DNA from 4 places in the Streptomyces sp. NPDC047982 genome. Region 2 is predicted to be linked to each of the others. Evidence: riboswitches for the same ligand, from Rfam matches in the RefSeq annotation. Region 2 holds a riboswitch; each other region holds the start of a gene.

What was found. A riboswitch is a leader RNA that binds a small molecule or an ion and turns the genes downstream of it on or off. The one in region 2 is predicted to bind cyclic di-AMP.
Region 1: it holds a riboswitch for cyclic di-AMP, as region 2 does, so the genes downstream of both, ACGF2V_RS04285 (M23 family metallopeptidase) here and ACGF2V_RS00055 (M23 family metallopeptidase) in region 2, are expected to answer to the same signal.
Region 3: it holds a riboswitch for cyclic di-AMP, as region 2 does, so the genes downstream of both, ACGF2V_RS11055 (LysM peptidoglycan-binding domain-containing M23 family metallopeptidase) here and ACGF2V_RS00055 (M23 family metallopeptidase) in region 2, are expected to answer to the same signal.
Region 4: it holds a riboswitch for cyclic di-AMP, as region 2 does, so the genes downstream of both, ACGF2V_RS17050 (transglycosylase family protein) here and ACGF2V_RS00055 (M23 family metallopeptidase) in region 2, are expected to answer to the same signal.

What each region holds. Positions count from the first base shown of each region.
Region 1 is NZ_JBIDBS010000003.1:103,095-110,491, forward strand. It holds gene ACGF2V_RS04270 (DNA topoisomerase IV subunit A) at 1-195, opposite strand, end outside; gene ACGF2V_RS04275 (pitrilysin family protein) at 478-1,860, shown strand; gene ACGF2V_RS04280 (pitrilysin family protein) at 1,887-3,269, shown strand; cyclic di-AMP (ydaO/yuaA leader) riboswitch at 3,884-4,052, shown strand; gene ACGF2V_RS04285 (M23 family metallopeptidase) at 4,065-4,856, shown strand; gene ACGF2V_RS04290 (HPr family phosphocarrier protein) at 5,191-5,472, opposite strand; gene ACGF2V_RS04295 (GNAT family N-acetyltransferase) at 5,646-7,397, shown strand, end outside.
Region 2 is NZ_JBIDBS010000001.1:18,011-25,407, forward strand. It holds gene ACGF2V_RS00045 (PrsW family intramembrane metalloprotease) at 1-277, shown strand, start outside; gene ACGF2V_RS00050 (aldo/keto reductase) at 508-1,452, opposite strand; gene ACGF2V_RS00055 (M23 family metallopeptidase) at 1,562-2,596, opposite strand; cyclic di-AMP (ydaO/yuaA leader) riboswitch at 2,812-2,963, opposite strand; gene ACGF2V_RS00060 (PP2C family protein-serine/threonine phosphatase) at 3,277-4,449, opposite strand; tRNA gene ACGF2V_RS00065 (tRNA-Met) at 4,685-4,758, opposite strand; gene ACGF2V_RS00070 (SHOCT domain-containing protein) at 4,896-5,294, shown strand; tRNA gene ACGF2V_RS00075 (tRNA-Lys) at 5,552-5,624, opposite strand; gene ACGF2V_RS00080 (DEAD/DEAH box helicase) at 6,402-7,397, opposite strand, start outside.
Region 3 is NZ_JBIDBS010000007.1:69,706-77,102, forward strand. It holds gene ACGF2V_RS11030 (STM4014 family protein) at 1-89, shown strand, start outside; gene ACGF2V_RS11035 (STM4013/SEN3800 family hydrolase) at 127-942, shown strand; gene ACGF2V_RS11040 (STM4012 family radical SAM protein) at 939-2,315, shown strand; gene ACGF2V_RS11045 (STM4011 family radical SAM protein) at 2,324-3,199, shown strand; gene ACGF2V_RS11050 (SGNH/GDSL hydrolase family protein) at 3,393-4,238, opposite strand; gene ACGF2V_RS11055 (LysM peptidoglycan-binding domain-containing M23 family metallopeptidase) at 4,451-5,398, opposite strand; cyclic di-AMP (ydaO/yuaA leader) riboswitch at 5,406-5,561, opposite strand; partial or broken gene ACGF2V_RS11060 (alpha-galactosidase) at 5,797-6,633, opposite strand; gene ACGF2V_RS11065 (tyrosine-protein phosphatase) at 6,818-7,397, shown strand, end outside.
Region 4 is NZ_JBIDBS010000012.1:122,744-130,140, forward strand. It holds gene ACGF2V_RS17030 (SurA N-terminal domain-containing protein) at 1-138, shown strand, start outside; gene ACGF2V_RS17035 (nucleoside triphosphate pyrophosphohydrolase) at 289-1,281, shown strand; gene ACGF2V_RS17040 (cytochrome P450) at 1,507-2,814, shown strand; gene ACGF2V_RS17045 (transglycosylase family protein) at 2,949-3,992, shown strand; cyclic di-AMP (ydaO/yuaA leader) riboswitch at 4,251-4,465, shown strand; gene ACGF2V_RS17050 (transglycosylase family protein) at 4,468-5,217, shown strand; gene eno (phosphopyruvate hydratase) at 5,776-7,056, shown strand; gene ACGF2V_RS17060 (septum formation initiator family protein) at 7,179-7,397, shown strand, end outside.

The DNA of each region.
Region 1 (7,397 bases), on a different contig from region 2:
CATCTCGTTCATCTGGTACACGATGCGGCGGTGCACCGGCTTCAGACCGTCACGGGCGTCGGGCAGGGCCCGTGAGTAGATCACCGAGTACGCGTACTCGAGGAAGGAGCCCTGCATTTCGTCGACGACGTCGATGTCGAGGATGTTCTCCTCGAAGTCGTCCGGCGGCGGGGTCTTCGTGCTGCGGCGGGCCATCGCTGCTGCGACTCCTTCACGGATTTTGTTCGGGCAACCTCAGGTTCTGACGCGGACCATTGTGGACCTCCGCACGGACAACGCCGACCTCGCCCCATCCCAACCGGCCTCCCCGCGGCCGCCAGGAAGGGCCCCGAAGCGGCGGCGGGGGCGCGTGCGCCGGGTGGTGCGCCCCTCTTTCACACGAACTTCCGCGGTACGGGAACTTCGCCAGGTGTCGGTGCGCTTGCTTACAGTGGCAGGTCTCGCAGGAAATCCAGTATCGCGATCGAAGGGACGTACATGCCCATGGGTCACACGGCCACAGCCCAGGCCGGTTCCGGCGGCTTGACAGCGACCGAGCACCGCCTGGCCAACGGCCTGCGCGTGGTGCTCTCCGAGGACCATCTGACCCCGGTCGCCGCGGTCTGCCTCTGGTACGACGTCGGATCGCGCCACGAGGTCGAGGGACGCACCGGTCTGGCTCACCTCTTCGAGCACCTGATGTTCCAGGGCTCCGGCCAGGTGAAGGGGAACGGACACTTCGAGCTGGTGCAGGGCGCCGGCGGTTCGCTCAACGGGACCACCAGCTTCGAGCGCACCAACTACTTCGAAACGATGCCCGCGCACCAGCTGGAGCTGGCCCTCTGGCTGGAGGCGGACCGCATGGGTTCGCTCCTCGCCGCGCTCGACGAGGAGTCGATGGAGAACCAGCGCGACGTCGTCAAGAACGAGCGCCGCCAGCGCTACGACAACGTCCCCTACGGCACGGCGTTCGAGCGGCTGACGGCGCACGCCTACCCCGAGGGGCACCCGTACCACCACACCCCGATCGGCTCGATGGCGGACCTGGACGCCGCGACGCTGGAGGACGCGCGCACGTTCTTCCGTACGTACTACGCGCCGAACAACGCGGTGCTGTCGGTCGTCGGCGACATCGACCCCGAGCAGACGCTCGCCTGGATCGAGAAGTACTTCGGCTCCATCCCCTCCCACGACGGAAAGCGGCCCCCGCGCGACGGCACGCTGCCCGACGTCATGGGCGAGCAGCTGCGCGAAGAGGTGCGCGAGGAGGTCCCGGCGCGGGCACTGATGGCCGCCTACCGGCTCCCGCACGACGGCACCCGCGAGTGCGACGCGGCGGACCTCGCGCTGACCGTGCTGGGCGGCGGGGAGTCGTCGCGGCTGCACAACCGCCTGGTCCGCCGCGACCGTACGGCCGTGGCGGCCGGATTCGGGCTGTTGCGGCTGGCGGGCGCCCCGTCGCTCGGCTGGCTGGACGTCAAGACCTCCGGCGGGGTCGAGGTGCCGCGGATCGAGGCGGCGGTCGACGAGGAGCTGGCCCGGTTCGCCGCCGAGGGCCCGACTCCAGAGGAAATGGAGCGCGCGCAGGCACAGTTGGAGCGCGAGTGGCTGGACCGGCTCGGTACGGTCGCGGGCCGCGCCGACGAACTCTGCCGGTTCGCCGTGCTGTTCGGCGACCCCCAGCTCGCCCTGACCGCCGTGCATCGGGTTCTCGACGTGACGGCGGAGGAGGTCCAGGCGGTCGCCCAGGCCCGGTTGCGTCCCGACAACAGGGCGGTACTGGTCTACGAACCGGTCGAACCGGCCGATTCCGCGGACGCCGCGGAGACGGACGGGAAGAACGCCGACGACACCGACGCGCACGAAGGAGCGGACCAGTGACCGACGCCGCCGCGACTGGAGTTTCGATGCAGTTCCACCCCCAGCCGGCCCCCGGCGTCGCCCGCCCGTGGGCCTTCCCCGCCCCGGAGCGCGGTTCGCTGCCCAACGGCCTCACGGTGTTGCGCTGCCACCGCCCCGGCCAGCAGGTGGTGGCGGTCGAGATCATCCTCGACGCCCCGCTGGACGCCGAGCCGGAGGGCCTGGACGGCGTGGCCACGATCATGGCGCGGGCCCTGTCCGAGGGCACCGACAAGCACACCGCCGAGGAGTTCGCCGCCGAGCTGGAGCGCTGTGGCGCCACGCTCGACGCGCACGCCGACCACCCCGGCGTGCGGGTCTCCCTGGAGGTCCCGGCCTCCCGGCTGACCAAGGCGCTCGGACTGGTCGCCGAGGCACTGCGGGCTCCCGCCTTCGCCGACAGCGAGATCGAACGGCTGGTGCGCAACCGGCTCGACGAGATCCCGCACGAGCAGGCCAACCCGGCGCGCCGCGCCGCCAAGCAGCTCTCCAAGGAGCTCTTTCCGGCCACGTCGCGGATGTCCCGGCCGCGTCAGGGCACCGAGGAGACGGTGGAGCGGATCGACGCGCAGGCGGTGCGCGCCTTCTTCGAGGCCCATGTCCGCCCGTCCGCGGCGACTGCCGTGGTCGTCGGCGACCTCACCGGGATCGACCTGGAGGCCCTGCTCGCCGACACGCTCGGCGACTGGTCGGGAGACACCGTCGAGCCGCGCCCCGCTCCGCCGATCACCGCCGACGACACCGGCCGCGTGGTCATCGTGGACCGCCCGGGCGCGGTGCAGACGCAGCTGCTGATCGGCCGGATCGGACCGGACCGGCACGACAGCGTGTGGCCTGCCCAGGTGCTCGGCACGTACTGCCTGGGCGGCACGCTCACCTCCCGGCTGGACCGGGTGCTGCGCGAGGAGAAGGGCTACACCTACGGTGTCCGCGCCTTCGCCCAGGTGCTGCGGTCGTCGGCCCCGGACTCGGCCACGGGCGCGACCGGTGCCGCCATGCTCGCGATCAGCGGATCGGTGGACACCGAGTCGACCGGACCGGCGCTGGAGGACCTGTGGACGGTCCTGCGGACGCTGGCGGCCGAGGGGCTCACCGACGAGGAGCGCGAGACCGCGGTGCAGAACCTCGTGGGTGTCGCGCCGCTGAAGTTCGAGACGGCGGCCTCCGTCGCGGGCACGCTCGCCGACCAGGTCGAGCAGCACCTCCCGGACGACTTCCAGGCCCACCTGTACACCCGGCTCGCCTCGACCGGCACGGTCGAGGCGACCGCGGCCGTGGTCAGCGCCTTCCCGGGCGACCGGCTGGTGACGATCCTCGTCGGCGACGCGTCCCGGATCGAGGAGCCGGTCCGGGCCCTGGGCATCGGCGAGGTGTCGGTGGTCGCCGGCTGAGCGGTACGCCGTCCCGGCCCCGGCCCGACCGCCCGGGCCGGGGCCGGGTGAGGGCGTGCGCGGGCACCCGCAACGGCGCACGAGGCCGCTCACCAGCCGTGAAGGTGACGACGCACCGGCCGACGGCCACCTGCGTTTCCCGTCCCGACCTCGGGTTCCCGGACTCCGACCGGTGTTCCGGGCCCCGACGCCCCGGGCCCGTCGGCCGGTCGGGCCCCGACGCCCGGGCCCGGACGTCCCGGCCCCGGCGTCCGGGCTTCGGCGCCCCGGGCCTGTCGGCCGACGCCGGGCGTCCGGCGCCCCGCTCCCGTACCGGGGCAGGTCCCCAAAGGACAGCCAGCGGATCCTGCCGGGGCCGCACGGAACGGGCCGACGCCGAACGGGAACGGCCTGACCGGGGCCGTCGGCCCCGGCGGCCGGGCGCGCGGGCGAGGAAGACCCCTGTGAGCGATGTCTCGCCGGGGTCTTCCCTTCGTGTCCGTCCCGGCGGCGAGGTTGCCCGTACGTCCTGTGGCATGCGCTACAAAACGGCTTGTCCGTTTGGTGAAGGAATGTGCTCGCGCTTAGCGTCGACCGGGCTGTCCGCCACTCGTATGTCGCGACCGCGACGCACCGGACAGCCATCGCCGAGTCCCGTCGGGCGTGAGCCCTGGGGAGCCGGGGACCCGAAGCAGTCCCTGGGGTGAATCGGAAGCCCGAGCCTCGGTGAGGCCGGGGCGCCCGTAGGAGACCTTCCTGCTCCGAACCCGTCAGCTAACCCGGTAGGCGAGAGGGAAGGAAAGGATCAGCCACTTCATGGCGTTCACCCGTGCCACCGGGAAGCACCGTGCCCCCGGCCGACCGACGCGCCGCAGCGCGATGATCGCCGGCGTCGCGGCGCTGGCCACCACCGGCGTCGTCGCAGGCGCCGCCTCCCCGGCCCTCGCCGCGGACACCAAGACACCCGCGGTCGGTGAGACCGGCCTGCACCAGGTCATCGCGATCCAGGACGCCATCGCCGACCGGGTCGAAGCCCAGGCCGACGCGCAGCAGCACCGGGCCGACCTCGTGGCCGAGGCGAAGGCGGCGGCTCAGCGGAAGGCCGCGGCCGAGAAGCGCGCCGAGGCCGAGGCGAAGCGCGCCGCCGAGGCGCGGGCCGAGAAGGCGCGTGCCGCCCGCGCCGCCGAGCGCACCCGCCTGGGTCTCTTCCAGCTCCCGGTCGCCGGTTCCTACGTCACCACCGGCTACAAGTCCAGCGGTTCGCTCTGGTCCTCCGGCAGCCACTCGGGCATCGACTTCCACGCGGCGTCCGGCAGCTCCGTCGTCGCCGTCGGTGCCGGTACGGTCGTCGAGGCGGGCTGGGGCGGCGCGTACGGCAACAACGTCGTGCTGCGCATGACGGACGGCACGTACACGCAGTACGGGCACCTCTCGTCGATCGGTGTCCGTGTCGGCCAGAGTGTCGGCGCGGGCCAGCAGATCGGTCTCTCCGGCTCGACCGGCAACTCCACCGGGCCGCACCTCCACTTCGAGGCCCGGACCACTCCCTTCTACGGATCCGACATGAACCCCGTCGCGTATCTGCGCGCCCACGGCGTCTCCGTCTGACCGACGGCCGGCCCCCGAACCGCACCTACGGCCCCGGCAGCACGGCGGGGAGGATCTTCGCCCGCCGGACGGCCGGTTCCACGACCCGTCGGCGCAGGCGTCCGGCAGCCTCGCGCCGATCGTGACGCCGACCCGGCTCCGGCTCGGGACGGAGAACGGGTCCGGTCCGCAGAAAGACCGACCGGAGAAGGGGGCGAGAGGGGAAGGGCCGGAAAAGGGCCGGGCCCGGCAGAGGTGCCCGGGCCGGAGAATGCAAAGAGCCGCGGTGCCGGTGGGCGGCATCGCGGCTCTGTGGCGGGACTCGGTCCCGCGGGCCCGGAACCCGGGACGGGGCTCAGACGGTCTCCGGGAGTTCGTCGAGACCCTCCGCCACCAGCTTCGCCAGGCGGTCGAGGGCGGCCTCGGCGTCGTCCGCCTCGGACGCGAGCACGATCTCCTCGCCGCCCTCCGCGCCGAGACCGAGCACCGCGAGCATGGATGCGGCGTTCACCGGGGTGCCGTCGGCCTTGGAGACCGTCACGGGGATGCCGGAAGCCGTGGCGGCACGGACGAATATGGAAGCGGGGCGGGCGTGCAGGCCCTCGGCCCAGCCGACGTTGACGCGGCGCTCAGCCATGGTTCTGCCCTTCATGAATCACTAGTTGTCTAGACCATTCTCTCATGCGGTGCGCGGTGCTCCGGCCGACCCGCGCCACACCCACGAGCGGTGCCGCAACGCCGTTCGGCCCCCCTCAGACTGCCCCGGCCCCGGGAGCTACGCGAGTGGTGGGCGAGCCGTAGTCTGTGCCCATGCAGTCCTCGCCGGAGCAGAGTCCGCATCACGCCTATCCCGACCACTGGGAAGCGGACGTGGTCCTCCGGGACGGAGGCACTGCGCGGATCAGGCCCATCACCACGGACGACGCCGAACGCCTGGTCAGTTTCTACGAGCAGGTCTCCGACGAGTCGAAGTACTACCGCTTCTTCGCCCCGTACCCCCGGCTGTCCGCCAAGGATGTGTACCACTTCACCCACCACGATTACGTCGACCGGGTGGGGCTCGCGGTCACGGTCGGCGGCGAGTTCATCGCGACCGTCCGCTACGACCGGATCGACGGACAGGGCAGGCCCGCCTCCGCGCCCGCGGACGAGGCCGAGGTCGCCTTCCTGGTCCAGGACGCGCACCAGGGCCGGGGCGTGGCGTCGGCGCTGCTGGAGCACATCGCCGCCGTGGCCCGCGAGCGCGGCATCCGCCGCTTCGCCGCCGAGGTGCTCCCCGCCAACACGAAAATGATCAAGGTGTTCCGGGACGCCGGCTACACCCAGCAGCGGAGTTTCGAGGAAGGCTCCGTCCACCTCACCCTGAACCTCGAACCGACGGCCGAGTCCCTCGCCGTCCAGCGCGGCCGTGAACAGCGGGCCGAGGCGCGCTCCGTGCAACGGCTGCTCGCCCCCGGATCCGTGGCCGTCATCGGCGTCGGCCGGGCGCCCGGTGGTGTCGGCCGCACGGTCCTGCGCAACGTCCTCGCAGCCGGTTTCACCGGCCGTACGTATGCCGTGAATCGTTCCTTCGCCGCCGACCAGGGCGCCATCGACGGCGTCCCCGCCCGCCGCTCGGTCGGCGAAATCGGCGAACCGGTGGACCTCGCGGTCGTCGCCGTCCCCGCCGAACGCGTACCGGAGGCGGTGGCCGACTGCGGCGAGCACGGCGTCCAGGGCCTCGTCGTCCTCTCCGCCGGATACGCCGAGTGGGGCGCCGAGGGCAGGGACCGGCAGCGCGAACTGGTCCGTCAGGCGCGCTCGTACGGGATGCGGATCATCGGCCCGAACGCCTTCGGCGTCATCAACAACGCCGAGGCCGTCCGGCTGAACGCCTCTCTCGCACCCGAGCCTCCCCAGCGCGGACGCATCGGGCTGTTCACCCAGTCGGGGGCGATCGGCATCGCCCTGCTCTCCCGGCTCTACCGGCAGGGCGCCGGGCTCTCCACCTTCATCTCCGCGGGCAACCGGGCCGACATCTCGGGCAACGACTTCCTGCAGTACTGGTACGAGGACCCGGACACCGACGTCGCCCTGCTGTACCTCGAATCGTTCGGCAACCCGCGCAAGTTCATGCGGCTCGCCCGGCGCACCGCGGCCGCGAAGCCCGTGGTCGTGGTGAAGGGGGCCCGGCACAGCGGCTCCACCCCGCCCGGCCACGCCGTGCCCGTCAGCCGGATCCCGGACGCGACGGTCTCCGCCCTCATGCGGCAGGCGGGCGTGATCCGCGTCGACACGGTGACGGAGATGGTCGACGTGGCCCTCCTCCTCGCGGACCAGCCGCTCCCGGCGGGCCCCCGGGTCGCGATCCTCGGCAACTCCGAGTCGCTCGGGCTGCTCACGTACGACGCCTGCCTGACCGAGGGGCTGCGCCCGCGACTGCCCCTCGACCTCACCACCGCCGCGACGCCGCAGGACTTCCGCGACGCCCTGACCGAGGCCCTCGCCGACGAGGACTGCGACTCGGTGATCGTCACGGCGATCCCCTGGGTGGGCGAGGACGGCGAGGCGGAGAACGGCGGC
Region 2 (7,397 bases):
GATGTCACTGGCCTCGCTCCGCCGACAGGCCCGCCTCGGGACGGCGGGGCCCGACTTCGCCGCACGCGAGCTGGAGCTGCTGCACCACCTCTGGCAGCGCAGGGACGTGGCCGCCCCCGCCCTCACCTACGCGGCGCAGGCGGCGGGCCTCCTGCATCCCTACCCGTTCCCGCCCGGCCCGCCCGCGTACTGGCCGCCGACGTCGGCCCCGGCCGCGTTCCCGCCACCGCACCAGGCGTACGGCGGCTACAACCCGTACCAGCTACCGCCGCCGTAGCCGCGGACGCCCGAACGCCCCCGGTAGCACGGCGCTCCAAGGGCGTTCGGGAAGATCGGCGGCGAACGAAGCACGACCGGAACCGAGAACGGTCCGCCGAATCCGGCCGCGCTGCCGGTCGGGCCTGCCGACCGGGCCTGCCGACCGGACTTCCCAGCCGGGCCTGCGGGTCGGGCTGTGGGCCGCGCTGGTCGGCCGGGCTTGTCGGTGGCGTCCGTCAGGGACTTCCGTCAGGCGGATGCCTCGGTGAGGTCGGCCAGTTCCTCCTGGGTCAGCCGGAGGTCGGCGACGGCCGTCAGGGCGGGCACCTGCTCGACCGTACGGGCCGAGGCGATCGGCGCGACGACGGTCGGCCGCGACGCGAGCCAGGCCAGTGCCACGGTCGCGATCTGCGCGCCACGGGCCTGGGCGACCCTGTCGAGGGCGGCGAGGACCTGCTGCCCCCGCTCCGACTCCAGGTACTGCCCCGCGCTCGCCGCACGCGCGCTCTTCACCCGGGCCCCCGCGCGGTACTTGCCGGTGAGGAAACCGGAGGCCAGGGCGTAGTACGGGACGGCCGCGAGCCCGGCCCGGCGGGCCGTGTCCTGGAGCGCGCCCTCGTACGTGTCACGGGAGACGAGGTTGTAGTGCGGCTGAAGGGCGACGTAGCGGGCCAGCCCCTCGCGCTCCGAGAAGTCCAGGGCCGCCTGGAGCCGCCCGGGACTGATGTTGGACGCGGCGATCTCCCGCACCTTGCCGGCCTTCACCAGCTCGTCGAGGGTGGTGATGATCTCCTCGACCGGAACGGTCTCGTCGTCGAAGTGCGTGTAGTAGAGGTCGATGTGGTCCCTGCCGAGCCTGCGCAGCGACTCGTCCGCCGCCGCCTTGATGGTGGCGGCGGCGAGCCCCTTGTACGAGGGGTGTGCACCGACCTTGGTGGCGATGATGACGTCGGACCGGTCGGGACGGGCCGCGAGCCACTTGCCGATGACGGCCTCCGACTCGCCGCCCTCGTTGCCCGGCACCCAGGCGGAGTAGGCGTCGGCGGTGTCGATGAAGTTGCCGCCCGCCGCCGTGTAGGCGTCCAGCACGGCGAACGACTGCGCCTCATCGGCCGTCCAGCCGAAGACATTGCCGCCGAGGGCGAGCGGGAACACCTGAAGATCGGAAGAGCCCAGCTTACGGAGAGAAGTCATACCTGGATCAGCGTGTCCCGCCGACGTGGTATTTCCGCGTATCCGCCGGTCGGCGGACGGCTGCTGAAGCGTTCTCCGCCCGCGGAGCGGCTCAGGTGTCCCAGGTGTCTCAGATGTTGAGGCCCTTGTTCCGCAGCCAGGTCATCGGGTCCACACCTGTGCCGTCGGCGGTGTGGATCTCCAGGTGGAGGTGCGGGCCCGTCACGTTGCCGGTCGCCCCGACCCGACCGATGGTGTCTCCGGTGGAGACCTTCTGACCGGCTCCGACGCCGATCGAGGACTGGTGGCAGTACCACACCTCCGTACCGTCCTCCAGCTCCAGCACCGTGCGGTAGCCGTACGAACCGGACCAGCCCGCCGACTTGATGGTGCCGCCGTGCACGGCCTTGACCGGGGTGCCCGTCGGCGCCGCGAAGTCGAGGCCGGTGTGGTGGCCGGAGGACCACATCGAGCCGGCCTGGCCGTACGTCGAGGTGATCGTGTACGAGGTGGTCGGGAGGGCGTAGCTGGCGGCGAGCTTGGCCAGCCGCAGGGCCTCGGCCTTCTTCTTCGCCTTCTCCTGCGCCTTCTTCTTCTCGGCGGCGGCCTTGGCCTCGGCGGCGTCCTGCTGCTTCTTGGCCTCGGCTGCGGCCTTCTCCGCCGCGGCGTTCTCCTGGGCCTCCCTGGCCTCCGCGTCGGCGGCGGCCTGCTGCTGCTCGGCCTGCTGGAGGATACGGGCGCGGAGCGCCTCGCCCGCGTCGGCCGTGCCCTGCTCGGCCTCGGCGGTGGTGATGCCGGCGGTGGTGAGCGGGGCGGTGACGGCCCCGGCCCCGTCGTTCTCGGACTCGTCGGCGAGAAAGACGCCCACTCCGGGAAGGGACTTGGCGTCGGGCAGGTTGTCCGCGACGGAGTCGGGAAGGGAGATGGACACCGCCGGCTTGCCCTGCGCGCTGGCGATGCCGCCCGCGCCGACCGCCGCGATGACGCCGACCCCGAGCACCGCGGAACTGCGGGCGAGTCCGTTGCGCTGCTTGGCGACGCGGTGCTTGCCGCGTACGGGGCGGACGGTCTCCTCGGTGGGGTTCCACTCGTCCCAGCCGCGCTCGGGACCGCGGTCGCCGTCGATGCGGAAGTCGCCGCCGGGCAGGGTCGCGGTGGCGGCCATGTCCGGTCCGGCTCCGTGGTCCAGGGGCTCGGCGGCACCGCGACCGGCACCAGACACCGTCGTCATCCCGACCGTTGCGTAGTCGGAGCCGTAAGCGACACCGACGCCGGAGCCCTGCCCGGGGCCGTAGCCGGGGCCGAAGTCGGAACCGTACGCGGGGTCGAGCCGGTTGGGGGCCTCGGGGGCAGGCTTGTTGGACGCCACGGAGGCGCACTCCTTTCCTTCCTTCTCGCCTACCGGGTTAGCTGACGGGTTCGGAGCAGGAAGGTCTCCTACGGACCCTGCGTCTCTCACGAGACCCAGATGCCCGATTCACCCCAGGGTGGTGGTTCCCCGGTTCCCTTTCGGAATTCGGCGCTCGCGCACGGTGCCGCCTCTGACGACGGCTGGGACGACCGCGCTGCGTTATCGAACGTTAATAGACACCGGGCCCTGATTCCAAGCCGCTCCCACTGATCGTTCACGTCTTTGGCCTGGACTTTACTGGACATCTCGGGGCGTAATCAGACGACCTGATCGAGTCTCAGCCAATACCCCGCTTCTGACGTTGCGTCAAACGTTATGCGGAGCGACGCCTTTCGATTACGTACGGTGGCACCCCGGCCCGCACGGGCGCGCCCGGCCGCTCGAACGCCCCCGGCCCGCCCGTCACACCCGGGCCGGCCCCGATCCGGCCCCCGTCACGCCGGGGCCGGCCCCACGATCCGGACGGGCCTGCGCCGCTCCGGCTGCCCCGCCGCGGGGCACACGACCGCGAGCAGCGCCATGTCGTCGGTCGACTCCCCTCCCGTGTGCAGCCGTACGTCGTCGGTCAGCGCGGACAACAGCTCCTCCGGGTCGGGAAAGATCCGCCCGCGCAGCCGGGCCGCCGGATCGTAGAAGTCCCCTTCCTCGTTCCGCGCCTCGGAGAGGCCGTCGGTGTAGAGGAGCAGCGTCGCCCCCGGCGGCAGATCCCACTCGTCCGTCCGGTCGGGCCACGCGCCCAGGCCCATCCCGAGCGGCAGCGCGGGCACCGAGGGCTCCAGCACGTCCAGCACCCCGTCCGGATAGAGCAGGATCGGCTCGGGGTGGCCACGGTTGACGATCCGGACCCGGGACAGTCCGGCCGGGATCTCGGCCAGTACGGCTGTGGTGAAGCCCTCGGTGGCATCGGGGCCGCCCCTGCGCGCTCCCCCCTCCCGCGCCAGTGCCCGCTCCAGCCGACGTGCCACGCCCTCCAGCGAGCGTTCCTGCTCGGCCGCCTCCCGGAACGCTCCGATGACCACGGCGACCGTCTCCACGGCGTCGAGCCCCTTCCCCCGCACGTCGCCGACCACCAGCCGCACCCCGTACGGGGTGTCCGTCACGGCGTACAGGTCGCCGCCGACGAATTCGTCGGCCTGCGCCGCCTCGTACCGGACCGCCACATGCAGCCCGCCGATCCGGTCGGACGGCTTCGGCAGCACTGCCCGCATGGCCCGCTCCGCGATGACCCGCGCGGAGGCCAGTTGCTCACTGCTCCGCCGTACGACCTCGCAGATCACCACCGCGAGCACCGAGACGGTCGCCAGCGTGAGCAGTTCGATCAGCGACACGGCCGCCGACAGCGAGCCGGTGGCCAGCCGGAGCGCGAAGACGGCCAGCATCGCGGCGATGCCGGTGCGCACGGTGTTGGCCAATGAGAAGAAGGGCGCGGCGATCAGCGGCGCCGCCACGAACAGCGGAATGGCGGTGTAGACCGTCGGGGTGAGCAGTTCGAACACCAGCCCGCCGACGATCATCAGGGTCGGCAGCATGCGCACGAACCGCCTGACACCGACACCACCGGCACCACCTCCGGCGTGTCCACCGCGCCGCTTCAGCCGCTTCCACACCTGTGGTCTCCTGCCCGGTACGCACGGCTGCGGACGGTACCGAGCCCCGCACCCAGGCTCACCGGAGCAGAGCCGCGCGGCGAGTCCGCATCACCCGACAGAGGTACGCGCGTGGCACACCTCACACGCCGCCCGGCACACCTCGCGCCATCCGGCGACGGCACGGAAAACCTGGGGTTCGACACAAAAACCCCGGGCCCGGTGCGCTGTGCACGCTCCGGACCCGGGTCTTCAGTAGCGGGGACAGGATTTGAACCTGCGACCTCTGGGTTATGAGCCCAGCGAGCTACCGAGCTGCTCCACCCCGCGTCGGTGAACACAACTCTACGCCATGTCCGGCGTGCTCGTGACCACTCATGGACGACGAGCACGCTTGAATATGCGGTGATATGACTGATTTAAGCCAGTAGGCCGGCGCGACGGTCGGCGATGACCAGGGAGCGAACGTGGACGACTACCCCTTGCTCAACCTCTTCTGGACCATGCTCTGGTTCTTCCTCTGGATCATGTGGCTCTTCCTGCTCTTCAAGGTCGTCACGGACATCTTCCGCAGCGACGACCTGGGCGGCTGGGGCAAGGCCGGCTGGCTGCTCGTGACGCTGCTGCTGCCGTACCTCGGCGTATTGGTGTACGTGATCGCGCGCGGCAGGTCCATGGGCGGACGGGAATTCAAGGAAGCGCGGGAACGCGAGGCCGCCTTCAAGGCGTACGTGCGCGAGGCCGCCGGGGGCGGGCCGAAACAGGGCGGCCACGTGGACGACCTGGCGAAACTCGCCGAGTTGAGGGACCGGAACGCCCTCACGGACGAGGAGTACCAGCGGGCGAAGACGAAACTCCTGGCCTGAACCGAGGCACCCCTACCGAGGCACCCACCCCACCCGGGACCGATCTGCCACAAAGGCCGGGAAGCGGGAAAGCCGGGAGCAGGGAATCCGCGCAGCCCGCCGCGCCGAGGTCGAACGCCGGCCGTCCGGACACTCCGCCGACACTTCGGACGAGCCTCGGGCGAGCCAACGGCCTTCAGGGATGCGAAAAGCCCCCGCCGAAACGGGGGCCTCTGCGTTTTACCAGGTCGGAGGGCTTCACCCCTCCTCGCCAGACGTAGGCCGTGTGGGACTCGAACCCACAACCAACGGATTAAAAGTCCGCTGCTCTGCCAATTGAGCTAACGGCCCTCGCCGAACCACCCCTGAGCATAGCCCGCCGCGGAGCCGCCGCCGATCGGGTATCGGCTGCCGGGCCTGTCGTGGCGGGATCACGACGCGCGGACCGTGGCCACGGCGGCGCCTGTGCGTTCGTGATCCCGTCCCGCACGTCCGCGTCCCGCCCTGCTCCGGCGGGCTCCGGGGCCCGGGCCCCGGAGCCCCGTGACCGCCGGGGCCGCCTGGGCCGCCTGGGCCGGTCAGGAGATGCCCTTGTACCCCTGCCGACCCGTGGCGAGCTTCGTGCGCGAGCCGAATGAGTCCGTGCTGCTGCCCGTCACGGCGGCATCGGCGGCATCGGCGGCATCCGCGTCGGAGTGGTAGCTGTTCCCCGTCAGCCAGATCCGGGCGCGTTCCCGTCCGTCGGCACGAGGGCCGGCGCTTCCCCGGCACTGGCCGTCGGCATCGTGCCGAGGGCGGCCGCGGCCACGACGAGTGCGGCCAGGGCGGCGCTCCCGCGCCCGGCGGAGCGTCGAGGACGCCTGCGTGCAGAAGCCAGGCGGGCCAAAGGGCCGGTCCCCCTGAATACCTGAAATGCCAGCCCCCTCCCTCGTCCCCTGGCAGCGCCCCTCCTCCTGCCCAAGTCGCCGGATCCTGAAGGCCGTTGCTCATGTGGGGAAGCGAAAAGAAAGGCGGGCCCGCTCGTGAAGAGCGGGCCCGCCTTGCGGAGAACTCCGGTCGACGCGGCGGACCTTCAGCGGTCCGCCTCATCGTTCAGCGCGTTCACCCATCCAACGCGTTTCAGCGCGTTCAGCCGTTGCGCTTCCAGCGCGGCTTGTCGTCGCGGCGGCCGAAGGAACCGGCGCCGCGGTGGTCGTCACGCCGACCGTACGGGCGATCGCCGCCGCCGGAGCGGAAGCCGCCCGACGGGCGGTCGTCACGACGGTCGCGGTTGAACGGACGGTCGCTGCCGCCCGAGCGGAAGCCACCGGAGGGGCGGTCGTCCCGGCGGTCGCGGCCGAACGACGGACGGTCGTTGTCCCGGCGGTCGAAGGAAGGACGGTCGCTGTCACGACGCTCGAACGAGCGGCCACCGCGGTCGTCGCGACGGTCGTGGGAACGGTAGCCGCCCGACGGACGGTCGTTGTCGCGGCGGTCGCGGCCGAACGACGGACGGTCGTTGTCGCGGCGGAAGCCACCCGACGAACGGTCGTCACGACGCTGGAAACCACGGTCACCGCCACGGTCGTCACGCCGGTCGTTGTCGCGGCGGTCGCGGCCGAACGACGGACGGTCGTTGTCACGGCGGAAGCCACCCGACGAACGGTCGTCACGACGCTGGAAACCACGGTCACCGCCACGGTCGTCACGCCGGTCGTGGCTCCCGCGGTACCCGCCGCGGTCGCCGCCCCGGCTGTCCCGGCGCTCGAAGTTGCCGCGCTCGTCGCGCCGGTCGTCCCGCGCCGTGGGCTGCTCCGGCACGGAGACGGCGGCCTCGATCGCGGCCTCCGCCTCGGCGGCGGCCTCGGCGACGGCTGCCTCGGGATCCTCGCCCCGCTCGCGCGCGGCCCGCGCGACCAGGCGGTCCGCCTCCTCGCGCAGCTCACCGGCGCGGCGCTGGACGCGTTCGAGCTGCCTGGTCAGCTCCAGGACCTCGCGCTCGGCCTGCTTGGCGGCGTTGGCCGCGGAGTCCGCCTGGACCTCGGTCAGCGAACGGGCGCCGGTGATCTCGGCGACCTCCGGGTCGAAGGCGCCCGCGCCGCCCACGATGTGGCGCGATGCCTCGACGCCCGCGTCCTCCATCAG
Region 3 (7,397 bases), on a different contig from region 2:
GCGGTGCCGAGGGCCTGGACACCTACGCGGCGCAGGTCGCCGCCGTACTGAACCGAGCAAGGAACCACCGTGCAACCCCCACTCACTGACACCGCGCCCGCCGCCTCGGCCTGCGAGAATCCGGACATGAGCGGAGTCGTGGGAAGCCACGACCTGCTGTTCGTCACCCTCGACACGCTGCGCCACGACGTGGCGCAGGAGCTCGCCGCCGCGGGACGCATCCCCCATCTGGCGCGCCATCTGCCGGGCGGCATGTGGGAGACGCGGCACGCGCCCGGCAGTTTCACGTACGCCTCGCACCAGGCGATGTTCGCGGGTTTCCTGCCGACACCGGTCGGCCCGGGGCCCCATCCCCGGCTGTTCGCGGCACGGTTCGCGGGCAGCGAGTCCACGGCGTCGGGCACCTTCGTCTTCGACACGCCCGACCTGCCCTCCGGCCTCGCCTCGGTGGGCTACCGCACGGTGTGCATCGGCGGCGTCGGGTTCTTCAACAAGCAGGGGGCGCTGGGCTCCGTGCTGCCCGGCCTGTTCCAGGAGAGCCACTGGGAGCCGGAGTTCGGGGTCGCGTCGCCCACGTCCTTCGAGGCGCAGGTGGCCCAGGCGGAGCAGGTGATCGCCTCTCTCGCCCCAAAACAGCGGCTGTTCCTCTTCGTCAACGTGTCGGCGCTGCACCAGCCCAACTGGTTCCATCTGCCGGGGGCCACCCGCGAGGCGGGCGACTCCCGCGCCACCCACGCCGCCGCGCTCGAGTACGTCGACGCCCACATCGGACGGCTCTTCGCCGCCGCGAGCAGCCGTCGCCGCTGCTTCGCCATCGTCTGCTCCGACCACGGCACGGCGTACGGGGACGACGGCTACACCGGTCACCGGATCGGCCACGAGTCCGTGTGGACGGTCCCGTACGCGCACTTCTTCCTGGAACCGGGGGCCATCGCGTCATGAGCCGCACCACGACCGTCGCACCGGCCGTCCGACCGTACCGGAGCTACGTCTACGCCTATCCGCACAAGACGGCCTACCGGCCCCTGCCGGGCCGGCCGGCGCTGCGGGAGCTGTGGGCCTCGGAGCGCAAGGACGCGCTCTCGCTCTACCTCCACGTACCCTTTTGCGAGGTCCGTTGCGGCTTCTGCAACCTGTTCACCCGGATCGGAGCTCCCGACGAGCTGACGACCCGCTACCTCGACGCGCTGGACCGGCAGGCGGTCGCGGTCCGTGACGCGCTGGGCGACGCGGAGCCGGTGCGGTTCGCCGCGGCAGCGTTCGGCGGGGGTACGCCCACGTTCCTGACGGCGGCCGAGCTGGAGCGGCTGTGCGACATCGCGGAGAAGCGGATGGGCGCCGATCTGCGGTCCGTTCCGCTGTCCGTCGAGACGTCGCCGTCGACCGCGACCGCCGACCGGCTGGCCGTCCTCGCGCAGCGGGGCGCGACGAGGATCAGCATCGGGGTGCAGAGCTTCGTCGAGGACGAGGCCCGCGCCGCCGTCAGGCCGCAGCGCCGCGCCGATGTGGAGGGCGCGCTGGACCGGATACGCGACGCGGGTGTCCCGGTCCTGAACATCGACCTGATCTACGGCATCGAAGGGCAGACCGAGGACAGCTGGCACACCTCGCTGGACGCCGCGCTGCGATGGCGGCCGGAGGAGCTGTACTTGTACCCGCTGTACGTCCGCCCGCTGACCGGTCTCGGCCGACTGGGCTCGGAGGCGCGGGCGGACGAGCGGGACGCGGCGGACGCCGCCTGGGACGAGCAGCGGCTGCGGCTGTACCGCGCGGGCCGGGACCATCTGCTCGCCCGCGGCTACGAGCAGGTGTCGATGCGGATGTTCCGCCGCGCCGACGCCCCGCGTACGGACGGCTCCGACGACTACGCCTGTCAGACGGACGGCATGATCGGTCTGGGGTGCGGGGCCCGTTCGTACACGTCGCGGCTGCACTACTCCTTCGACTACGCGGTGGAGATGCGCGAGGTGCGGGCGATCATCGACGGGTACACCGCCACCGAGGACTTCTCGCGCGCCGAGGTCGGACGGTACGTCGACGGCGACGAGGCGCGCCGGCGCCATCTGCTGCAGTCGGTGCTCCAGGCCCAGGGGATGCCGATGGCCGACTACCTCGAGCGGTTCGGCTGCCTGCCCGCCGACGACTTCCCCGCCGAGCTGGCCCGGTTCGAGGAGCGCGGCTGGCTCGACACGGCGGCCGGGGCGTCCGGTCTGCTGCGGCTCTCCCCCGAGGGCCTGGCCCATTCCGACGCGCTGGGCCCCGAGCTCTTCTCCCCCGGTGTACGGGCCGCGATGGCCGCGTACGAGCTGAAGTGAGCACGCCCATGGACCTGACCATCCTCTATCGCGGCCCGCTCGCGTCCTGCGACTACGACTGCCCGTACTGCCCGTTCGCCAAGCGACGCGACAGCCCGGAGCAGCTGCGCGCGGACCGCGCGGCGCTGGAGCGGTTCACGGCCTGGGCCGCGGAGCGGACGAGCGACCGGCTCTCGGTCCTGTTCACGCCATGGGGCGAGGGCCTGGTCCGGTCCTGGTACCGGCGGGCGCTGGTCGGTCTCGCGCGCTCGCCGCACATCGGCCGGGTCGCGATCCAGACCAATCTCAGCGGCCGCACCGGGTGGCTGGCCGAGGCGGGTGAGGCCGGGCGGGAGAAGATCGCGCTCTGGTGCACGTACCACCCCGGTCAGACGCCGTACGAGCGGTTCCTGGGCAAGTGCCGGGAGCTGTCCGCGCTCGGCATCCGCCACAGCGTCGGTGTGGTCGGCCTCGACGAGCACCTGGACGAGGCGCGTCGGCTGCGGGCCGCGCTGCCGGACGAGGTGTACCTGTGGGTGAACGCGGCGGAGGGGCACACCTATACGGACGAGGAGGCGGACCGCTGGACGGCGATCGACCCGCTCTTCCCGTACAGCAGACACCCGCACCGGTCGGCCGGGCTGCCGTGCCGGACGGGCGAGTCGGTGATCTCCGTGGACGGCGACGGCACGGTGCGGCGCTGTCATTTCGTCCGGGCGGAGCTGGGCAACCTCTACGACGGGAGCTACCGGGAGGCGCTGCGTCCGCGTGCCTGTCCGCTGGCCGTGTGCGACTGCCACATCGGCTACGTGCACTTGGAGACGCTGCCGCTCTACGACGTGTTCGCGGGCGGGGTGCTGGAACGGATACCCGCGGGCCCGCCGTCGCTCGCCGGACGGCCGTGAGAGCGGGCCGCCCGGAATCCGCGCGGCCCTGAGCGCGGCCGGCCCCGCACCGGTGTGCCCTCGTTCGCGAGGTGGCCCTGGGCCGGGGCCACCCCGCGAGCGGTATGGGGCGTCACGGATGGGGGGACGTCCACCGGATCCCGTCGGCGAGGTCCGGACCGCCCTTCCGGCGGGTGACGCCTCGAGACGCTCCTCAGAGCGGCAGGAGGTCCGGCCGCTTCGCCTCGACGTGGTCGCCCGAGGACTCACCGCGCAGCCGTCGGCCGATCCATGGCACCAGGTGCTCGCGCGCCCAGTGGATGTCGTCGCGGCGGACTTCGAGCGTGCCGCGCTGGGCCTGCGGGGGCCACGGCTGGTCGGGGTCGGCGGGCACCTCGATCCCGAGGACCTGGGCGGCGCGCAGCGCGACCCTGGTGTGCCCCTCGGGTGACAGGTGGAGCCGGTCGTCGTCCCAGGCCCGCCGGTCCTGGACGGACCGCAGCGACCACAGGTCGAGGACGGGGCAGCCGTAGCGGTCGGCGATGGCCCGTACGTGGGCGGTGTACGTGGCGATCTTGCCGCGCAGATGGCGAAGCACGGGAACGCCCCGGGTGTCGAAGCCGGTGGTGACCATGACGATGCCGACGGACGCGGTCAGTTCGGCGACCGCGCGCTCGAAGCGTTCCGCCACGTCGTCGGGGTCGGTGCCGGGCCTGATGATGTCGTTGCCGCCCGCACAGAAGCTCACCAGGTCGGGTGCCAGCTCTTTGGCGCGCGGTACCTGTTCCTCGACGATCTGGTCGAGGAGGCGTCCGCGTACGGCGAGATTGGCGTAACGGAAGTCCGCATGCGCGGGACCTTCGGCGCTCGTCCTCTCGGCGGGGTCCGGGAGCTGGTCCGCGAGAAGCACGGCGAACCGGTCCGCCCAGCCGACGGGGGTTCCGTCCGGTCCGGGGTCGCCGACCCCTTCCGTGAAACTGTCGCCGATCGCCGCGTACGACCCGATGACGCCCTTTCGGTCGATGACGCCACGCTGGTTTTTTCTCGAATCGTCTGCCACGAACGCTCATCCTGCACTGACGAATGTGACCTACGCGACCGTAATAAAGGGTTGACGGGTGGTGAGATAGGCCACCTGGCCAGGTTCGCCGTCGGGGGAACACGCGGCACGGAGGGGCGCGTGCGCTGTCGCGCGCCCCTCCGTGCCGACCGGGCCGGGCCCGGCCGCTCCGGTCGCCGGACCGTTCGGCCCGGGTGTGTGGAGTGCGTGGCTCAGACGTGGATGCCGTGGGCCGCGAGGTAGGCGATCGGGTCGATGTCGGAGCCGTACGCCGGGCCGGTGCGGACCTCGAAGTGCAGGTGCGGTCCGGTGGAGTTCCCGGTGGAACCGGAGAGACCGATCTGCTGACCCGGGCTCACGGACTGACCCGCCGAGACGGAGATCGAGGACAGGTGCCCGTACTGCGAGTAGCGGCCGTCGGCATGCTTGATGACGACCTGGTTGCCGTAGGCGCCGCCCCAGCCGGCGGTGACGACGGTGCCGGAGGTGATGGCCTTCACGCTGGTTCCGGTGAAGACGGGGAAGTCGATTCCGGAGTGGCTGCCGCTGGACCAGTTGGATCCCGAGGCCCGGTAGGCGGTGGTGTGGTTGCCGGGAACCGGGGGCACGTAACCGGAGCCGGTGCTCCGGACCGCCTGGGCGGAGGTCTTCGCCTTCTCGGCCGCCCGGGGCTGGGCGGGGACGGACGCGGCCGGGGCGGACTTCTCGGTGACCGCCGACGGCACCGCGGGCACCTTCGACGGGAGGACGGAGCCCATGCCTCCGCCGGTGGGCGCGACGTGGCCCGACGCCTTGGCGCCGAGCGTCAGCTCGGTGCCCGGACGGATCAGGTCCGGGTCGGCACCGATGACCTCACGGTTGTCCTGGTAGAGCTTCTGCCAGCCGCCCTCGACATCGTGCTCGGCGGCGATCTTCGACAGGTAGTCGCCGGGAGCGACGGAGTACGTCGTGTCGGCGGCCGGTTCCTGGGCGACCCGCTGGGCCGGGGCGGTGTGCGCGGCGGCGGAGGCCGGCTTCGTGGCGGCGGCCTGCGGCGCGGCATGGGCGCCGGTGGCGCCGAGCAGCGGCAGGGCGATGACGGCGCCGCCGGTGCTCACGGCGGCGACACCGCGGGCGATCGCACTGGACTTGATACGACGGTGCTTACCCGAGATGGGCATGATGCGTTCTTCCTCTCCGGCGCCTGCGAGGTGAGCTGTCGGGTTCGGGCTGGAGATGCCCGGCCGCGGCGAGCGCGACTTCACCCCGAGCCGACCGGTCTTTCGCCGGCCGGCGGACCACTTGGTTCCCCCGCTCCTGCCACGCGTCGAGTGAGTGCGTTATCCGGTCGGCGGCAGGATTGGGCGGTCCGTCCGGATTGACGGTGACCGTAGGCGAGCCGCGGACCGAGAACAAGCCGTCGATTCCCGAGAGGATTCCGCGCCGAGAATTCGAGGCGGAATTCCGGTCACCCTCCGTGGATCCCAGATCTTGAATTCCCGCGCCGCGTACGGAATATCCGATCGGCCTGTCGGTACGCACGGTCACGGATATGATTCCGCTCACGAGCGCGAATCCCTCACAGAATCGATTTGGTCATACGCCAACAGATATGCTCAATACGGACATTCGATCGACGTCGCGCGTGCCGGAGCCTCAGCACCCGCGCGTCGAGGTCCCCCGCAGCCCCGTGAGCAGCCCCTGGTGCAGCAGTACCGACCCGCGGTGCACCGCCCCGCAGAGATCCGTCCAGCTCCACGCCTCGGGCGACTCGCTCCACTCGGCGAGGTCCCCGCCCACGCCCAGCGCCCCGGCCATCGCACTCACGAAGCGGAGTCCCAACGAGCCGACCCGACCGCTGAACTGGACGTTTGGGCTGTCCGTGCCGCACGCGGACTTCAGCCGGGCCGGATGGATCTGGCTGAACCCCTCCTGGATGGCGAGGCGGCCGAGCGGGTCGGTGTCGTCCCGGTTCCACACCCGGTTGGTACGGGAAGGGATACCCAGGTCGATCCGGCCGCCGCCGCCCGAGCAGGATGCGAGGCCACCGAGGGGCAAGCCGCCCGCAGTCGGTCGATCAGCGCGTACAGACCCTCGACATCCTCGGGCCAGAGATTTTGCGGATATTCCTCGCCCGGCCATCCCGCATTGGTGAACCGCGGTTGCAGTCCCATTTCGCATAGTCGATGGGCCTACCGGAGAGCAACGCGTCCAGTTGCTCCCGGAGATACTCCCGCACATCGCTCCGGGCGAGATCGAGTACCCGTTGATGGCGGAACTCCGTCCGCGTCGGCCCGGGGAAATGCTGCCCGGTCGGGGGTGCACGATAAAGATCACTGTCCGCATTGACCATTTCCGGTTCGATCCAGATACCGAACTGCATGCCGCGCGTGTGGACTTCGTCGGCCAGGGGCTTCGGGGGCCGAGCGATGGTGTCGTGACGATCGCGCAGGCCGAATTCGCCTCGGAGGCACGGAGATTGGCGCGGGCATCGACAGAGCGGAGGGCGAGATGATTGCCTGAGGAACCGATGTCGTATCGTCGCGGGAGTGGCCTTGTCGGCGACTCGCACCGACGGCCGGACACCCCCAGGAGTCACTGTGACGCAGCAGCTGCCGCAGATCCCGTCGACGGAACCCGAGCTGGCGGGCGTCCGCAACTTCCGCGACGTGGGCGGGCTGCCCACCGAGGACGGTCGGCGGGTGCGGCACGGGCGGCTCTTTCGCAGCGGGCATCTCGCGCACGCCACCGCCGAGGACGCCGCCTTCCTGACCGGTCTGGGGCTGCACACCGTCTTCGACTTCCGCAATGCCGCGGACCGCCGGCTCGACGGGCTCGACGTGGAACTGCCGGGTGTGCGAAATCTCAGCATCCCGCTCTCCGACCCGGCGGACGGTGCCGAGTTCTGGCGCATGGTCCGCGACGGCGACCTGGACCAGCTGCGCTCGCTGCTCGCCGACGGGAAGGCGGCGGACCGGATGATCGCCTCGTACCGTGCGATCATCCTGGAACGCACCGCCGAGCACAGCCGGGTGCTGCACGCCCTGGCCGAGGACAGCGTTCCGGCGCTGATGCACTGTGCGGCGGGCAAGGACCGGGCCGGTCTGTCGATCGCGGTGTCGCTGCTCGCGGTCGGTGTCGAGCGCGACGCCATCGAGGCCGACTACCTGAAGTCCAACG
Region 4 (7,397 bases), on a different contig from region 2:
TCGAAGGCGCTGAAGGTCGACGTGAATCCGCGCTACGGCACCTGGAACGACCAGCAGACCCAGCTCGCCGACTACAAGGCCCCCTGGATCAGCCAGGTCACCAAGCCGGCCGGAGCGGTCCCGGAGCCCGGCGCGTAGGAGTGCGCCGGACGGTCTCGGGCGGCGCGGAAGCCGCGCGTGCGCGGCGCCCCGGTGCGCGAACGGCGCGAACAACACGCACGGCGAACGGCGTGCACGGCGGCGGCCGGATCGGCCGGAGGCGGATTCGACCGGAGGTAGATTCGAACAGTGAACGCTGAAGCCCCCGGCCGTGCCGAAACCCCCGGCCGTATCGTCCTGCTCACCGCCAGCCACCGCGTGGCGCCCGGACTCCTGTCCTGGCCCGCCTGGCAGGCGCTGCGCGCCGCCGACCGGGTGCTCTGCGTCGAGCCGGACAACCCGCAGCTTCCGTATCTGCGTGAGGCGGGCGTCAACGTCGAGCACTCCGTGCCCACCGCGCACGAACTCGTCGACGCCTGCGCGGGCGGCAGGACCGTCGTCGTCCTCACCGGCGGCGAGGGGAACCAGCCGTTGACCGACGGGCTGGCACGGCTCGCCGGTTCGGGACGGGTGAGCATGCCGGACCTGGAGCTGCTGCCCGGCTCCTACGATCTGCCGGGCGCGCGGCTCCTCGATCTGGTCCAGATCATGGACCGGATCCGGAACGAATGCCCGTGGACGTCGCAGAAGACCCACAAGGGCCTCGCCAAGTACGCCATCGAGGAGGCGTACGAACTCGTCGAGGCGATCGAGGACGGCGACCGCGACGAACTGCGCGAGGAACTGGGGGACGTACTCCTCCAGGTCGTCTTCCACGCGAGGATCGCCGAGGAGGGCGGCCCCGGGGAAGGGGAGGATCCCTTCTCCGTCGACGACGTGGCGGCGACCATCGTCGAGAAGCTCATCCACCGCCACCCGCACGTCTTCGGCGACGAGACCGCCGAGACCCCCGAGGACGTGCACGCGCACTGGCTGCGGACCAAGGCCGTCGAGAAGCGGCGCGATTCCGTCACCGACGGGGTGCCGCTCGGCCAGCCCGGACTGGCGCTGGTGGCGAAGCTGGCCTCCCGGGTCCGTACCGCCGGGCTCGACGTGCCGCTGCCCACGGGCCAGGGCATCGGCTACGAACTCCTCGCCCTCGCCGTACGCGCCGAAAAGGACGGCGTGGACCCCGAGGCGGCACTGAGGGCCGCGGGCCGCGCCTACCGGGACGCCATCCGGGCGGCCGAGGGCAACGGCTGACCTGCACCCGGGAGAAACGGACGGCCTCCCTCATATCCGTAACGGAGGCGCATATTCATATACGGGCGGCGCAGGGCACGGGGCTGCGGTCGGCGCGCACCCCGGTCCCCATCCTCCTGGCACAGCACCCCCGTACGGCGCCGGCACGCCTCCGGGACCGCGGCCGACGTACCTCCCTCCAGGGCGGCGGGGTCGGCTCCGAGGGGCGGCGGATAACGTCAAAGGGTGAACCACAGCCCCGACGACCGACCTGCCGACCGGCCCGCGGAGGCCCCCGCCACCTGCCCCGCGGACGCCCCCGAACTCTTCACATGGGAGTTCGCCACCGACCCGTACCCCGCCTACGCCTGGCTGCGCGAGCACAGCCCCGTGCACCGCACCTCGCTGCCCAGCGGCGTCGAGGCGTGGCTGGTGACCCGGTACGCGGACGCCCGGCAGGCGCTCGCCGACGCGCGGCTCTCCAAGAACCCGGCGCACCACGCCGAGCCCGCGCACGCCAAGGGGAAGACCGGCATCCCGGGCGAGCGCAAGGCGGAGCTGATGACGCACCTGCTGAACATCGACCCGCCCGACCACACCCGGCTGCGCCGCCTGGTCTCGAAGGCGTTCACCCCGCGCCGGGTGGCCGCGTTCGCACCGCGCGTGCAGGAGCTCACGGACCGGCTCATCGACGACTTCGCCGGGAATGGCAGTGCGGACCTCATCCACGACTTCGCTTTCCCGCTCCCCATCTACGCGATCTGCGACCTGCTCGGCGTCCCGCGCGAGGACCAGGACGACTTCCGGGACTGGGCGGGCATGATGATCCGGCACGGCGGCGGCCCGCGCGGCGGGGTCGCCCGGTCGGTGAAGAAGATGCGGGGCTATCTCGCCGAACTCATCCACCGCAAACGGGAGAACCCCGGGGACGACCTGATCTCCGGGCTGATCCGGGCCAGTGACCACGGCGAGCACCTCACCGAGAACGAGGCCGCCGCCATGGCCTTCATCCTGCTCTTCGCCGGTTTCGAGACGACCGTCAACCTCATCGGCAACGGGATGTACGCGCTGCTGCGCAACCCCGCCCAGCGAGACCGGCTGCAACGCTCCCTCGACGCCGGGGAGGGGGAGCTGCTGGAGACCGGGATCGAGGAACTGCTGCGTTACGACGGCCCGGTGGAACTGGCGACCTGGCGGTTCGCCACCGAGCCGCTGACACTCGGCGGCCGGAACATCGCGGTCGGCGACCCCGTACTGGTCGTGCTCGCCGCCGCCGACCGCGACCCGGCGCGCTTCGAGGGCCCCGACACGCTCGACCTCGCCCGACGCGACAATCAGCACCTCGGATACGGGCACGGCATCCACTACTGCCTCGGCGCACCGCTCGCCCGGCTGGAGGGACAGACCGCGCTCGCCACACTGCTCAGACGCCTGCCCGACCTGCGGCTCGCGGTGGAACCCACCGAATTGCGGTGGCGCGGCGGGCTCATCATGCGCGGACTGCGCACGCTCCCCGTGGAGTTCGGACCCCGGCCCGTCCAGCGCCGTTTTTGACGCCCCGTCAGAACTGTGATGTGTGCGTGATCCGCGCTGCACCGACTTGTGACACGCGTTCGAGTCCGGTTAGGTTCACCGTTCGACCCACCGGTCGCTCGTATGCACTCGTCCGTCACACGGAAGGCAACCTCATGGGCTCCGCGAACGGCAGACACCGTCGCCCTCGTCAGGCACCCGCCATCATCGTCGCGGCGGGCGTGACGGGATCCGCCATCGCCATCCCGCTGCTCGGTGCGGGCGCCGCGCAGGCGGCCGACTCCGCGACATGGGACCGGGTGGCCGAGTGCGAGAGCGGGGGATCCTGGAGCGCCGACTTCGGGAACGGCTCCTACGGCGGCCTCCAGCTCACCCCGGAGATCTGGAAGGCGTACGGCGGTGAGGCGTACGCCCCGCGCGCCGACCTCGCCAGCCGCGCCCAGCAGATCGCGGTGGCCCAGAAGATCCTGAGCGACCGGGGACCGCAGGCGTGGCCGAGCTGTGCGCCCATCTCCGGCCTCACGACGGGCGGGGGACTGCCCGGGGTCGACCCGGGGTCGACGTCCTCCGAGCAGTCCGCGAGCAGCGCCGGGCCGGAGCGGGGTGCACAGGCGCCGGGCGGCGCCGGGGTGGAGAGCGGAGCGAAGTCGACTGATGGGGCGTCAAAGTCCCCGTCCGGCGGTGACGCCACGCCTTCGGGCGGCACGGGTGAGCCGAGCGCCGAGGGCGGGGGCCGTGCCACGCCCTCGCCGACCGGGTCGGCCGCCTCGCCCTCCGATACGCGTCATTCGTCCGAATCAGTGGAAATAGGCGACTCCGACACTTCTGTCGCCCCGTCAGAGGCATCCGGGACACCAGCGACCCCGGAGGTCCCGGGAACCTCCGGGGATTCAGGCGCGTCCGGCGGTGCGGGCGGCAAGCATCGCGGTGTGCCGGCCGCCGAGGAAGGGCGAGGGGCCGACCGCGAGTCGGGCCGTCACGCCTCGCGCGGCGAAGGCGGCGGGCGCGACGCGGCCTCCCCGGCCGCCGGTAGCGCGTACACCGTCCGCCCCGGTGACAATCTCTGGGCGATCGCTGACGCGCAGAACGTTCCCGGCGGCTGGCCCGCGCTCTATGAGGCCAACAAAGAGGTCGTCGGCTCCGATCCGGATCTCATCCTCCCTGGCCAGAGCCTTGAGGTCGGCGTGGAATCCGACTGAGGCCGGGGTCGTTGACCGGCTGACGGCGCCTCAGGGACGGGGCGCTCCCGAGACCCGTGTCCACTTGCAAGCGAGTGAGACATGGGTCTCTTTGTGCCAATTGGCGTGTTGCGTCGGGAAGTCCCGTCCGTATCGCTCCCCACCTGCGAAAACCACGGTTCCTCACATGCGGGAGAGGGGGGATTGTCCGAAGTGTCCATCATTGAATGTGGGGCTTATATGTGATTACGGTCGTAACCGCTCGCACCGCGGGCCCCGTCGACCGTCACGCCGAATCCTGCCGTCGGTCGGAGGGAACAGACGCGTTCATGCGCCGTAGGCAGGAGCGGGGGACCCAGGTAGGCGTCGGCCCTGATCGTCGGAAGACGCGTCAGGACCGGCTTGGGGTGAAGTCGCGTGCTAGGACGTGCGACCGGGCAACTCACTCGGCCCGAACCCGACAGCTCACCTCGTAGGCGTCGGTGAGGAGACCTCCATGCTGTTTTCCGGCAAGGGCAAGCACCGCCGCCCGTCCAAGGCCGTCCGCGTCGCCACGCTCGCCGGAGTCGCCGGCTCCGCCGTCGCCGTCCCGCTGATGGGGGCGACCAGCGCCTCCGCCGCCTCCGTCGCCACGTGGGACGCCGTCGCCCAGTGCGAGTCCGGTGGCAACTGGTCCATCAACACCGGCAACGGCTACTACGGCGGCCTGCAGTTCTCGCAGTCCAGCTGGGCCGCCGCCGGTGGTCTGAAGTACGCGCCGCGCGCCGACCTGGCCACCAAGGCCCAGCAGATCGCCACCGCCGAGCGGCTCCTCGACATGCAGGGCCCGGGCGCCTGGGGCTGTGCCGCCGCCGGCAACCTGCGCAACGACGGCGTCGACCCGGGCGTCGACACCTCCTCGAAGAGCTCCGGCGCCGCCCAGAAGCAGAGCACCCAGGCGGCCCCCGCTCAGCAGTCGCAGCAGGCCCAGCCGAAGAAGGTCGAGCGCGCCGAGGCTCCCGCCTCCCGCTCCGACCGCCCCGCCGCCCCGCAGGCCGGGGCGAAGAAGACCGTCACCACCCCGACCGGCGAGAAGGTCAAGAAGGGTGACGGCGAGTACAAGGTGGTCTCCGGCGACACGCTCAGCAAGATCGCCGCCGAGCGTGGCGTCACGGGCGGCTGGCAGCAGCTGTTCGAGCTGAACAAGGACATCGTCAAGGACGCCGACCTGATCTACCCGGGTCAGCAGCTGCACCTGACGAAGTAGTTCCGGCGCCTCCTCTCCTCGCCCGGACACCCCGTACTCCGTATCCCGCGTCCCACGTCCGAGACGCCCATGGGCCTACGGGACGTCCAGGGCATTCGGGGTGTCACCACATACCCCGGACATGCCGGATCCCTGGACCCCCGGTTTCTCCGGCGCCCCGGATGTTCCGCCCCCTCGGACACCCCGGCCCGGCGCGCGTTCCCCGTGCGTGCCGGGCCGGGGGTTTCTGCTCGGTGGCCACGGCCCGCGCGACCGTGGTCGTTCCGAGCGACCGCGGTCCGTCGCCGTCGTGTCCGCCGCCGCGTCAGCCGTTCGCCGTATCCGGCGTCGTTGGGGGCGTCCGAGCTCGTCCGGGTCGGTCCGGGGCGGTCGTTCAACTGTTGTAGTCACTGATCCGTAATGTTCTGGCCATTTGTCCGGGATCGTGTGCTACCGGGTCCTTTTTCATCCCAGGGGGCGGGCGGTCGTCGGGCTGGGCGGGCGGGGCCGGTTAGGCTCTTGTCGCAAGGCCACAGTGACCCTGCAGAACCAGTGTCATATTCCAGAAGGAGATGCCTCGTGCCGTCCATCGACGTCGTCGTAGCCCGGGAAATCCTCGACTCCCGGGGGAACCCCACGGTCGAGGTCGAGGTCGGCCTCGACGACGGCAGCACGGGCCGTGCTGCCGTGCCGTCCGGCGCCTCCACCGGTGCCTTCGAGGCCATTGAGCTTCGCGACGGCGACCCCGACCGCTACCAGGGCAAGGGCGTCGAGAAGGCCGTCCTCGCCGTGATCGAGCAGATCGGCCCGGAGCTCGTCGGCTACGACGCGACCGAGCAGCGGCTGATCGACCAGGCGATGTTCGACCTGGACGCCACCGAGAACAAGGGCTCGCTCGGCGCCAACGCCATTCTCGGCGTGTCGCTGGCCGTCGCGCACGCCGCCTCCGAGGCGGCGGACCTGCCGCTGTTCCGCTACCTCGGCGGCCCGAACGCGCACCTGCTGCCCGTCCCGATGATGAACATCCTCAACGGTGGGTCGCACGCCGACTCCAACGTGGACATCCAGGAGTTCATGATCGCCCCGATCGGCGCGGAGTCCTTCTCCGAGGCCCTGCGCTGGGGTGCCGAGGTCTACCACACGCTGAAGAAGGTCCTGAAGGGCAAGGGGCTGTCGACCGGCCTCGGCGACGAGGGCGGCTTCGCGCCGAACCTGGAGTCGAACCGCGCCGCCCTCGACCTCATCATCGAGGCCATCAAGGAAGCCGGCTACGTCCCGGGCAAGGACATCGCGCTCGCGCTCGACGTCGCCGCGTCCGAGTTCTACAAGGACGGCGCGTACGAGTTCGAGGGCAAGTCCCGCTCGGCCGCCGAGATGACCGAGTACTACGAGGAGCTCGTCTCCGCGTACCCGCTGGTCTCCATCGAGGACCCGCTGTACGAGGACGACTGGGCCGGCTGGAAGATCATCACGGAGAAGCTCGGCACCAAGGTGCAGATCGTCGGTGACGACCTGTTCGTCACCAACCCCGAGCGCCTGGCCCGCGGCATCGAGGAGGGCTCCGCCAACGCCCTGCTCGTCAAGGTCAACCAGATCGGTTCGCTGACCGAGACCCTGGACGCCGTCGAGCTCGCCCAGCGCAACGGCTTCAAGTGCATGATGTCGCACCGCTCCGGCGAGACCGAGGACGTCACCATCGCCGACCTCGCCGTCGCGGTGAACTGCGGCCAGATCAAGACCGGCGCCCCGGCCCGTTCGGACCGCGTCGCCAAGTACAACCAGCTGCTGCGCATCGAGGAGATCCTCGATGACGCCGCGGTGTACGCCGGCCGCTCGGCGTTCCCCCGTTTCAAGGGCTGAGTCCCCAGGACGTTTCAAGGGCCGGGCCCGCACGGGCCCCGGAGGACCCGGCCTCCGTCCGTCCCCGTACGCGGTCCCGTACCGTGTGCGGGGACGGACGTGTGTGAAGGGGAGGCGGAGACATGGCCGCGAAGGACCGGGACCGGTTCTCCACCGCGACCCGGCTGCGACTGCTCGGGGAGCAGACCGCGGCCCGCGTCTACCGGTCGCAGACCCGTCGGCAGGACCGCCGCTCCCGGCTCACCGGCCGAGCCGCCTTCCTCGCCCTCGTCGTCTGCTCCCTCGTGGTCGCGCTCGCGTACCCGATACGGCAGTACGTGTCGCAGCGGGACGAGATCGCC